3 regions of the Bacillus arachidis genome follow, and region 3 is predicted to be linked to each of the others. Evidence: riboswitches for the same ligand, from Rfam matches in the RefSeq annotation. Region 3 holds a riboswitch; each other region holds the start of a gene.
What was found. Region 3 has a riboswitch for thiamine pyrophosphate ahead of tenA (thiaminase II). Riboswitches for the same ligand answer to the same signal wherever they lie in the genome.
Positions count from the first base shown of each region.

Region 1: it holds a riboswitch for thiamine pyrophosphate, as region 3 does, so the genes downstream of both, tenA (thiaminase II) here and tenA (thiaminase II) in region 3, are expected to answer to the same signal.
Region 2: it holds a riboswitch for thiamine pyrophosphate, as region 3 does, so the genes downstream of both, thiC (phosphomethylpyrimidine synthase ThiC) here and tenA (thiaminase II) in region 3, are expected to answer to the same signal.

Region 1 covers NZ_CP127376.1:2,424,395-2,427,601, forward strand. The annotation lists gene QRY57_RS13960 (alpha/beta hydrolase) at 1-736, opposite strand, end outside; gene tenA (thiaminase II) at 996-1,685, opposite strand; TPP riboswitch at 1,816-1,924, opposite strand; gene QRY57_RS13970 (MBL fold metallo-hydrolase) at 2,024-2,743, opposite strand; gene QRY57_RS13975 (homoserine dehydrogenase) at 2,897-3,207, opposite strand, start outside.
Region 2 covers NZ_CP127376.1:4,614,380-4,617,586, forward strand. The annotation lists gene thiC (phosphomethylpyrimidine synthase ThiC) at 1-1,594, opposite strand, end outside; TPP riboswitch at 1,928-2,043, opposite strand; gene lldP (L-lactate permease) at 2,888-3,207, opposite strand, start outside.
Region 3 covers NZ_CP127376.1:757,389-760,595, forward strand. The annotation lists gene QRY57_RS05500 (DUF3965 domain-containing protein) at 1-31, shown strand, start outside; gene QRY57_RS05505 (hypothetical protein) at 122-454, opposite strand; partial or broken gene QRY57_RS05510 (M23 family metallopeptidase) at 461-661, opposite strand; TPP riboswitch at 1,440-1,551, shown strand; TPP riboswitch at 1,613-1,715, shown strand; gene tenA (thiaminase II) at 1,801-2,496, shown strand; gene QRY57_RS05520 (ABC transporter ATP-binding protein) at 2,465-3,207, shown strand, end outside.

The sequences.
Region 1 (3,207 bases), 1.7 Mb from region 3:
CAGATCCTTGAACAAGAATTACCGCTGGGAACGGCCCCTCTCCCTTTGGGACAGACAATGTTCCTGGTAATGGAAACGCGCCACTTCCGACTACTACTTCTTTTTCAACAAATGATTCCGGCTTACTATATGATGGTCGCTCTGCAACAGTACGATACGACATACTAAGTTGAAAGTCATCTATTTTTCCAGATGGATCTAATTTAATTAGTAAAGGCACAGTAAATTTTTCAAAAACCAATCCAATCTCTACATTTGTATGAACGGAATTTGTCTCTTTTTGTTTTACCTCTCCAATGCCAATAAAAGAACCTGCTTGTAATTGTACCGGGAGTCCCTTCCAATAACTCTCCAGCCATTCTTCAGATATTATCTTCTGTAAAGAGCGAGAAGTTAAATCAAATGCAGATTTATAATTTTCAGTATGCATATAACGGATAAATTTAAGAGTAGTAGATATAACAGGATTTTCATCATCCGCATTGTCTATTTCTTTCATATTTGAGTTTGACTCTTTTAACATTGAGGTGAATGGATGGTTAAACGGATTATTATATGTATTGGGATAAAAACTTGTTTTCAATACATCTGTATTCCCCCCCTCATACAGACTTGAAGAAATAGCGAAATTTGTAGGTGAAATTTCTTCCTCAGCATGTGAAACAAAAGGAACACTTATCATACAAATTGTACTAACGAGTAAAAACTTATTCCCTATTCGTTTTCTCATTCTCATATTTATTGACTCCTTTCAAAATTAAATTTTTTAATACAACATTTAGTATTGTAAGGAAATAAAAAGTGTTAAAGAGATTAATAATCTCTCCTCCCTAACATTCAATATAAACTACCTTCCACCTCTTTTTTATTGTGTAATTTTTTTATAATATGTAATCAATTAATTACTAAAATCAATTGATTACATGGATAAATCCATACAAAAAAATGACTAAACTAAGTTAGTCATTTTCTATACCCTTGCATCTATCTTTTCCTTATACACCTACATCTTCTACTTGTTCTTCCACTGGCCACTTTTCTAATGTGTAAGCCATCTCCCAAAATGAATATTCATATTGACTGCTAATTACAAAGTGTTGTTTCATTCGCTTACGATCAGCTTCTGTTACTGTTTCCGCAATCGCATCTAATCTAGCAATTTGCTCTTCTACTAAAGTACGGAACCAGTCAGAGCCATATGCGGAAATCCATTCTTGATAAATCGGTTCTTTAGGTTGACACTCTTTTAAACGTTCACCAATTTCATAATAAAGCCAATAGCACGGCAAAATTGCTGCGATAATATCCCCTAAATGTCCTTCATATGCAGCACGATACATATGTGATGTATATGCATAAGCAGTTGGAGCAGGAACGAATGATTCTTTTTCTTCCGCCGTAATACCTAGTTTTTTCGCAAAATTCTCATGTAGTGATAATTCAGCCTGATATGTATTTTGTGCATGGTGTGCCATACGAGCCGTTGTTTCTAATTCAATAGCTTTCGCTGCTCCTAACGATTGGACTCTTGCGAAATGACTTAGATAATATGAATCTTGCAGAACATAATAGCGGAAACTAGCTACATCTAATGTTCCATCTCCTAGTTTTGTAACAAATGGATGATTAAAACTTGCTTCCCAAATCGGATTAACTTCATTACGTAATAACTGTGAAAATGACATGATAAACCCTCCCATAAACGTTTTGATTAAAACTTGCACCTACTTCAAATAGATGTACAAAATAAAAAAACTTTCTTTACACACGTAAAGAAAGTGGTTTGGACATCATCAATATTTTAATAAATATCCTCTTCTGTCACTTCCACTTCCCTACGCCAGTATTACCCAGATCAGGTCCTAAGGGTCTCAAAAATATATTTTTGATCTCAGCCTATATAGAGGCACCCCTAGTGGATTACATATAAACTATTTAACTCGATATTTATCATAACATATTCTGGAATACTATCAAATATGATTCATAAATTTAACACTTATAATATATAAGTGCACAAATGTTATCTATCTTCTACTAATCTCTCAATCTGCTCCTTCACATTCGAATTACAAATACCACCGTGATAACAAATTACCGTCTCTATATCAAATTCTAAAAATCTTCTAAGTGATTCTGTAGCTTTTTTCATGTCTGGCGTTGTGTGCGGAACAGGTCCTTTTAAGTTTCCATCAATGCATACCATCGCGTCACCCACAATTAATGTTTTATATTTTTCACTATATAAACTAATATGTCCTGGAGTATGGCCTGGAGTATGAATCACTTCGATACCCTCTAAAAATGGTAGTCTTTGTCCATCTTCTAATGTCCAATTTACTTTAGCTGTCGGCGGATTTTTATATAGTGCTTGCACAACATCTGGAAGTGCCGCCCATTTCTCTTCACTCATTTTATTTGGATCTCCTTTAATAAGGGGCAGCTGTCCTTCAATGTAAGGTTTGTCTAATTCATGGGCGTACACTTCAATAAAATGATCTGCTTTCTGCTGTAATTCAGGAAGACTTCCAATATGGTCTATATCTTGATGGGTTAAAATCACTGCTTGTAATTGTTCAAAAGGCACTCCAATACTAATCATCGTATCGCGAATCGCTTCTAATTGGCCCGGCATACCAGTATCGACTAATATAGCTTTTTTTCCATCCCAAAGTAATGTTGGATTTAATTCAAATTCTTGAATTTTTAATTTCAACACAGCTAGACCGTTTTCTATTTTCATATTACAAGTCCCCCTCGGTACATAAATTAGTGAAGTTATTTCACTTACTAAAATGTATCACGCTAAGGCTTTTTAATCAATTGTTAAATAAATAATAATAACATAAAAATATTTATTTGTCAATGTATTTTAATCTAAAACTAGATTTTTTTATCACACATCTTTTCGATACAAATTAATTAAGTCCTTTAGAGCTGCCGCTGCTGCTCCTCTTGGACTCGAGGCTCCCCCGATTGAAGTAACTTTCCCCATCGTATCAGTATGAAAAGTAATTCCTTTTTCCGTTCCATTTACATAAGCCAATGGATGTCCTTTCTCTATTTCACGCGGGCATACTTCAAGTTTCAGATTTCCTGAGTGATCTTTATATACCGATCCAATTAGTTTCAAAGATTTACCTTGTTCTTTTGCTTTCAGTATATCTTGTTTCGTAATGCTCTCTATTCCTTTTATAGATATAGAAT
Region 2 (3,207 bases), 1.1 Mb from region 3:
CTGTTTTTGCCCCTTCTGCTGGTAATGTTTCATCGTGAAAATCCATTGCGCGTTCGGGATCTAAAGATAAGTTAAATTGATCGCGCCAGCGGAATTCAAAACGAGCTTTTGAAAGTGCATCATCACGCTGCTGCGCTGTTTTGTGTCCTTTCGCAAGGTCAGCCGCATGCGCCGCAATTTTATACGTAATAACCCCTTCACGAACATCATCTCTGTTCGGCAAACCTAAATGCTCTTTCGGTGTCACATAGCAAAGCATTGCTGTGCCAAACCAACCAATCATTGCTGCACCAATCGCAGATGTAATATGGTCATAACCAGGTGCAATATCCGTTGTTAAAGGTCCGAGTGTATAGAACGGTGCACCTTGGCAAATCTCAAGCTCTTTATCCATGTTTTCTTTAATTAAGTGCATCGGTACATGACCTGGCCCTTCAATCATAACTTGAACATCATGCTTCCAAGCAATTTTTGTTAACTCACCAAGCGTTTCAAGCTCAGAAAATTGCGCCTCATCATTTGCATCTGCAATCGAACCTGGACGTAATCCATCTCCTAAAGAGAAAGAAACATCATATTGTTTCATAATTTCACAAATCTCTTCAAAATGAGTGTATAAGAAGTTTTCTTTATGATGGAATAAACACCACTGCGCCATAATGGACCCACCGCGTGAAACAATTCCTGTCGTACGTTTTGCAGTGATTGGAATGTAACGAAGCAGCACACCTGCATGAATTGTAAAGTAATCCACACCTTGCTCCGCTTGTTCAATTAACGTATCACGATATACTTCCCACGTTAAATCTTCAGCAATTCCATTTACTTTTTCTAGCGCTTGATAAATTGGTACTGTTCCAACCGGTACAGGAGCGTTACGGATAATCCATTCACGAGTTGTATGAATGTTTTTCCCTGTTGATAAATCCATAATGGTATCTGCGCCCCAGCGAGTTGCCCATGTCATCTTCTCTACTTCTTCTGCAATGGAAGAAGAGACAGCAGAGTTTCCGATATTCGCATTTACCTTCACATGGAAATTGCGGCCAATAATCATCGGTTCTGCTTCTGGGTGGTTAATGTTTGCTGGTAAAATAGCGCGTCCTTCTGCAATCTCTTTACGTACAAATTCAGGCTCTACCCCTTCACGAATCGCAACATATTCCATCTCAGATGTGATGATCCCCTTACGAGCATAGTGCATTTGCGTTACATTTGCTCCTTTTTTTGCGCGAAGTGGTTTACGATCCATTTGCGGGAACACAGGTGTATGATTAGATGCGACTTTCACACCATCATCTTCCGGCTTAATTTCTCGTCCTTCATACTCTTCCACTTCTCCGCGCTCAACAATCCAGCGACGGCGAGGCGATGGAATTCCTTTCTCTAGCTCTACTTTGTACTTAGGGTCTGTGTACGGACCACTCGTATCATAAACACGAATTGGTGGATTTGGTACACCGTTTGTATCACTTTGTTCAATCTCACGCATTGGTACTTTCATACCTTCATGCGGCCCATCAACATAAACTTTCTTACTCCCTGGTAAACTCGACTTCAATTCAATTTGTTCAGCTGAAACAGATTGCTTCATAATTTGTGTTTCCTCCCCTTTATCATTTCAGGCAAATCTAACTTGCACCGAATCTTGAGCCAATTTCTGTGCAACTCGATTCTCACTTCAGCGACGTTTTGCCGCTTTCGGTTTACTTAAGATCCAGCTTGAGCGGCTAGAATGATCGTTGGCTTCGTTTCTTCAACTGAGGTAAAACACACCTCTTCGGCTGAAACTCCATCCCCCTCCCATTCTGAAAGAGCCGCTTTCGCCTTACTTGTGACAAGGACAAGAACTAGTGGCCAGCGCATGCCAAAATAAAAAGAGCCAGATCCATAGTAAAACAAGGACCTGGCTCATAAAGACATAGTTATGTAAAGCCGTTAACTTCCCTACGCTGGTACGAGCCAGATCAGGTCCAAAGGGTTAAGAAGTTATCGCGCTTCTCTCTCAGCCTAAGCATCACTTAGGCACCCCTAGTTTATCACTGATTTAATTTTCAATACTTTCCCATCATACACGATAATCAGAAAAATGCAAAGGCATGAGTTGCAATTTTTATCTATCGTTTTTTTGTCTGCTAATCGATATACCTGATAGAACCAATGATTATTAGCCCTCACCAATCGGGCTCTTATGGGCAGTTGATCTATCACCTAGCTTCTTTGTTTCCGCTAAATTTTGAGGTGGGAGCCAAAACTTATTCATGTTCAAATAAAATCATATCATCCGTCTACAATTAATAGAGATTTCTACTTATTACACGGATTATAATACGGTTTCGTGTTATAATTTTCTAAAAATTACTATTTTTATATATTTTATTTATAAGAACAATTCAGTTAAAGTCAAAACACATAAAAAATTAGTCATATTATTTATGCACATATATCAAGTATAGTTTAGATCAGGAGTGAAATTATAATGGGGTGTTTGGGGTCTATCTTCAGGTTTATATTTTGCGCAATATGTATTATTTTTGTCTTTTGGTTTGGAGGCACGTCAATTATGGCCTTTTTTTCTGCTCTGTTTGGGGGCAGTTGGATGCACTTCTGGACATTATTTTCTATCTGGGTTGTTGCCAATTACGGAATCGGTTGGCTGTTTGAAGTTCACTGGAAAGATGAGGACGCGGGCGACGAATTCTTTTTAAATTTTATTCTTTTTATCAGCATACTTATTTATAGGGGAGTTAATAAACTTGGGAGAGTGTTCATCCGAGGATGAATAGTCTCTCAGCGTAACCATTTAGTTAAGGTTATGAAACAAGCCAGGTGCTTTCAGCACCTGGCTTGTTTGTGTTAAGTTGACGGCTTATACCCACCTAAAAGCTTACGGTATCATCCACGTTAAATAGTAGGCTTGTACATATGTCATAATCCCAACAATCACTACAAAGAATAGACTATGTTTTACTGTAAAGCGGAATAAATCAGATTCTTTTCCAGCAAGTCCTACTGCTGCACACGCGATTGCAATCGATTGCGGAGAAATCATTTTACCCGTTACACCACCTGTTGTATTTGCCGCAACAAGCAGTACTTCTTTTACACCAACTTGCTGCGCTGTAATCGCTTGTAAGTTGGAGAATAGTGCGTTTGCTGATGTATCTGATCCTGTTAAGAATACACCTAGCCAACCAAGGAATGGTG
Region 3 (3,207 bases):
TTTTATTTATGAACGATATGCGTGTGGATAAAGAAACGTTTTTCAAGATAATGAATATATGAAAAAGGGATCTCACTTTGAAGTGAGATCCCTTTTTCAGTCGTAAATGTAGAAGGATGTTCTAAACTTCTTGTTGTTTTTTACGGTGATCAGGAGTGTAAATATATTGGGAAATAATAAGTAGCACTGCGATAAAAAATACAGGGAATATCGCAGCAATATGAAAACCACTATAAATAATATTTGTTATTAAACCGCCGATAATAATAAATGCAGTATATATATGAGAAATTTGTTTCTTTAGTCGGATTTTGAATGCTTCCATCAAAGATTCGATAGCAACAAACAAGATAACAATACTCAAAAAAACAATGTTAGTATTGTAAATTACTAAACAACAGATTAAACCGAGAAAAGCAAAATACTCAATTACTAAAGGGATATTACGTGGCATATAATATTACCGAACTAAATAATGCAGTGGATTTACTGCGTTTGTTTTTTCAAAATTCCATTCAGCATTATGTAATTCAAAATGGAGATGCTGTTTAAATGAGTGGCCTGTATTTCCCATATGTCTTAATAATTGTTTAGTCTGAACTTGATCACCAATTTGTACGGAACGGTTTTTTATATGAGCGTAAACGGTTGTATATAGCTTAGTAGATTTAGTAAATGAAATATTTGTTGCTTTTATGGAGTTAGAATTATTTCTTGTATTCATTTTATTATTAGAATAGGGTATTTTTGAATTGAGTTTTATATATTGAGTGTTTTTTGTAGGCAATTGCTGAGATGCTACAGTGCGTGTCTCTACTTGATTTATGGATGGAAGTAGAGATGCGACTGCGACAGTAGTTGCCGTTAAAGCTGTAGCTTTCTGTTTCATCTAATATTAGCCCCCCCATAGATGTATTAATATATTTTTTATTATAGTATAAAGATATAATACTTTGTGCATTATTCACATAACTGTAATATGAAACAAGAAAAAATAACCGTTTTTTAATGGAATCGAAATATACTACAAGAATAACAGATAAATAACTATTAGAATATGGATAAAGAGATAGTTGCTATTTTCTGAATCAATATATAAATGTGAATTAAAAAACGAAAGGGAAGTTTTTTAGGTATGGGAGAAAATCTGCTCATACATAGAGGCAGTCAGCGCTTTTTTCTGCCTTATGCCAAGTTAAAATAGAAAGAGAAAATGAGAGTAGGTCTTCTTTTGTTTTCATAGCAGCAACGTATATGTTGAAAAATCGTTTTGTAATTGTTATAGGCCGATGGGAATTCATACCTATATAAATATTTATGTTTCATATTTTGCATAAGTGGAACGTAGAGCCTTGATGTAAAGATTAGATATGAGATTGTAATAAATGAAAACAGTTGCTGATGACCCATGACAGTGTTATACTGACTATGGTAATTTCATATTGTGCTAGGAGAGCTGGTGTTGCCAGCTGAGAGTAAGACCGTAAGTCTTTGATCCTTTAATCACCTGATCTAGATTATGCTAGCGTAGGGAAGCAACTTGGACATTGACAACAAGTCCCCGTTTCTTTGCGTAAAGAAACGGGGCTTTTTTATTTAACAATTTAATAGTAGAAACCACTAGGGGTGCTTTATGTGCTGAGAGAGGAATAGTCCTTAACCCTTACGGACCTGATCTAGGTAATACTAGCGAAGGGAAGTGGAACGACGGATAAATGTATCTTTATTTGCTGTAACCACTTCTTATATAGAAGTGGTTTTTTATTTGGATAAACAGATGTAAAGGAAGGGGAAATATAAATGAAGTTTTGTGAGAGATTATTTGAGACTGTGCAGCCTGTTTGGGAGAAAAGTCATAATCACCCGTTTGTAACGGGAATGGGGGACGGTACGTTAGAAAAAGATAAATTCCAATATTACATCATACAAGATTATTTATATTTGCTAGATTATGCAAAACTATATGCGATTGGCGTTGTGAAAGCAAATAATCCACAAGTTATGGCAAAGTTTGCAGAACAAATAGATGGCATATTAAATGGGGAAATGACGATTCATAAACAGTATGCAAAACGTCTTGGTATTTCCATTCAAGAGATGGAAGAAGCAAAGCCGTCTGCTAAAAATTTAGCGTATACAAACTATATGATGTCAGTATCTCAAAATGGTACGCTTGCGGAATTAATTGCGGCGCTTCTTCCATGTATGTGGAGTTATTGGGAAATTGGAAAACGTTTAAATGATATTCAGGGAGCAAGAGATCACGAATTTTTCGGTGAATGGATTCAAGGATATAGCTCAAAAGAGTATGGAAGTCTTTGCACGTGGCTAATAGATTTGTTAAATGAACTAGCTGAAGGAAAGTCTGAACAAGAGTTAGCTCGATTAGAAGAAATTTTCTTATATTCCAGCCGATTTGAGTATTTATTCTGGGATATGGCGTACCGTAAGGAGATGTGGGGTTTTGAGGAGCAAGAGCATACTACGGTTTCATAATGTCTCTTTTCATTATGATGAAAAGCCAATTATAAAGGGTCTAGATGCATCTGTACAAGAAAAAGAGTTTGTTAGCATCATTGGACCGAGTGGCTGTGGCAAAAGTACATTATTTCGTTTAATTACAGGTTTAGAAGATGCAGGGGCTGGAACCATTCAACTGACAGAAACAACGAGTCATCCTGTAGGATATATGCCACAAAAAGATATGCTTCTGCCGTGGAGGACGATTATTGAAAATGCGGCATTGCCATTAGAGTGTCAAGGGATAAAGAAAAAAGAAGCGCATCTTAAGGCAAGCGAACTGTTAGAACAATTTGGTTTACAAGGATACGAGAACAAATATCCGAAAGATTTATCAGGTGGTATGCGGCAGCGAGTATCCTTTATTCGAACTTTATTAACAGGCGGGGACATTTTATTGTTAGATGAACCTTTTAGCGCATTAGATGCATTAACGAAAGCAACGTTGCAAGAATGGTTGTTTGAACAATGGAAACAGTGGCAAAAAACCATTTTATTTATTACACACGATGTAGAGGAAGCGCTGTTTCTTTCCAATCGGATTTTTGTTGTGGCAGAGCAGCCTATTACAACTTTAACAGAGCGTATCGTTCCGCTTGAAATTGATCGCTCAAGAAAAGATTTGCATAAACCTGAAATATTAGCTTTAAAAGATGAATTGCTTAGTATGCTACAAAGGCAGGTGCT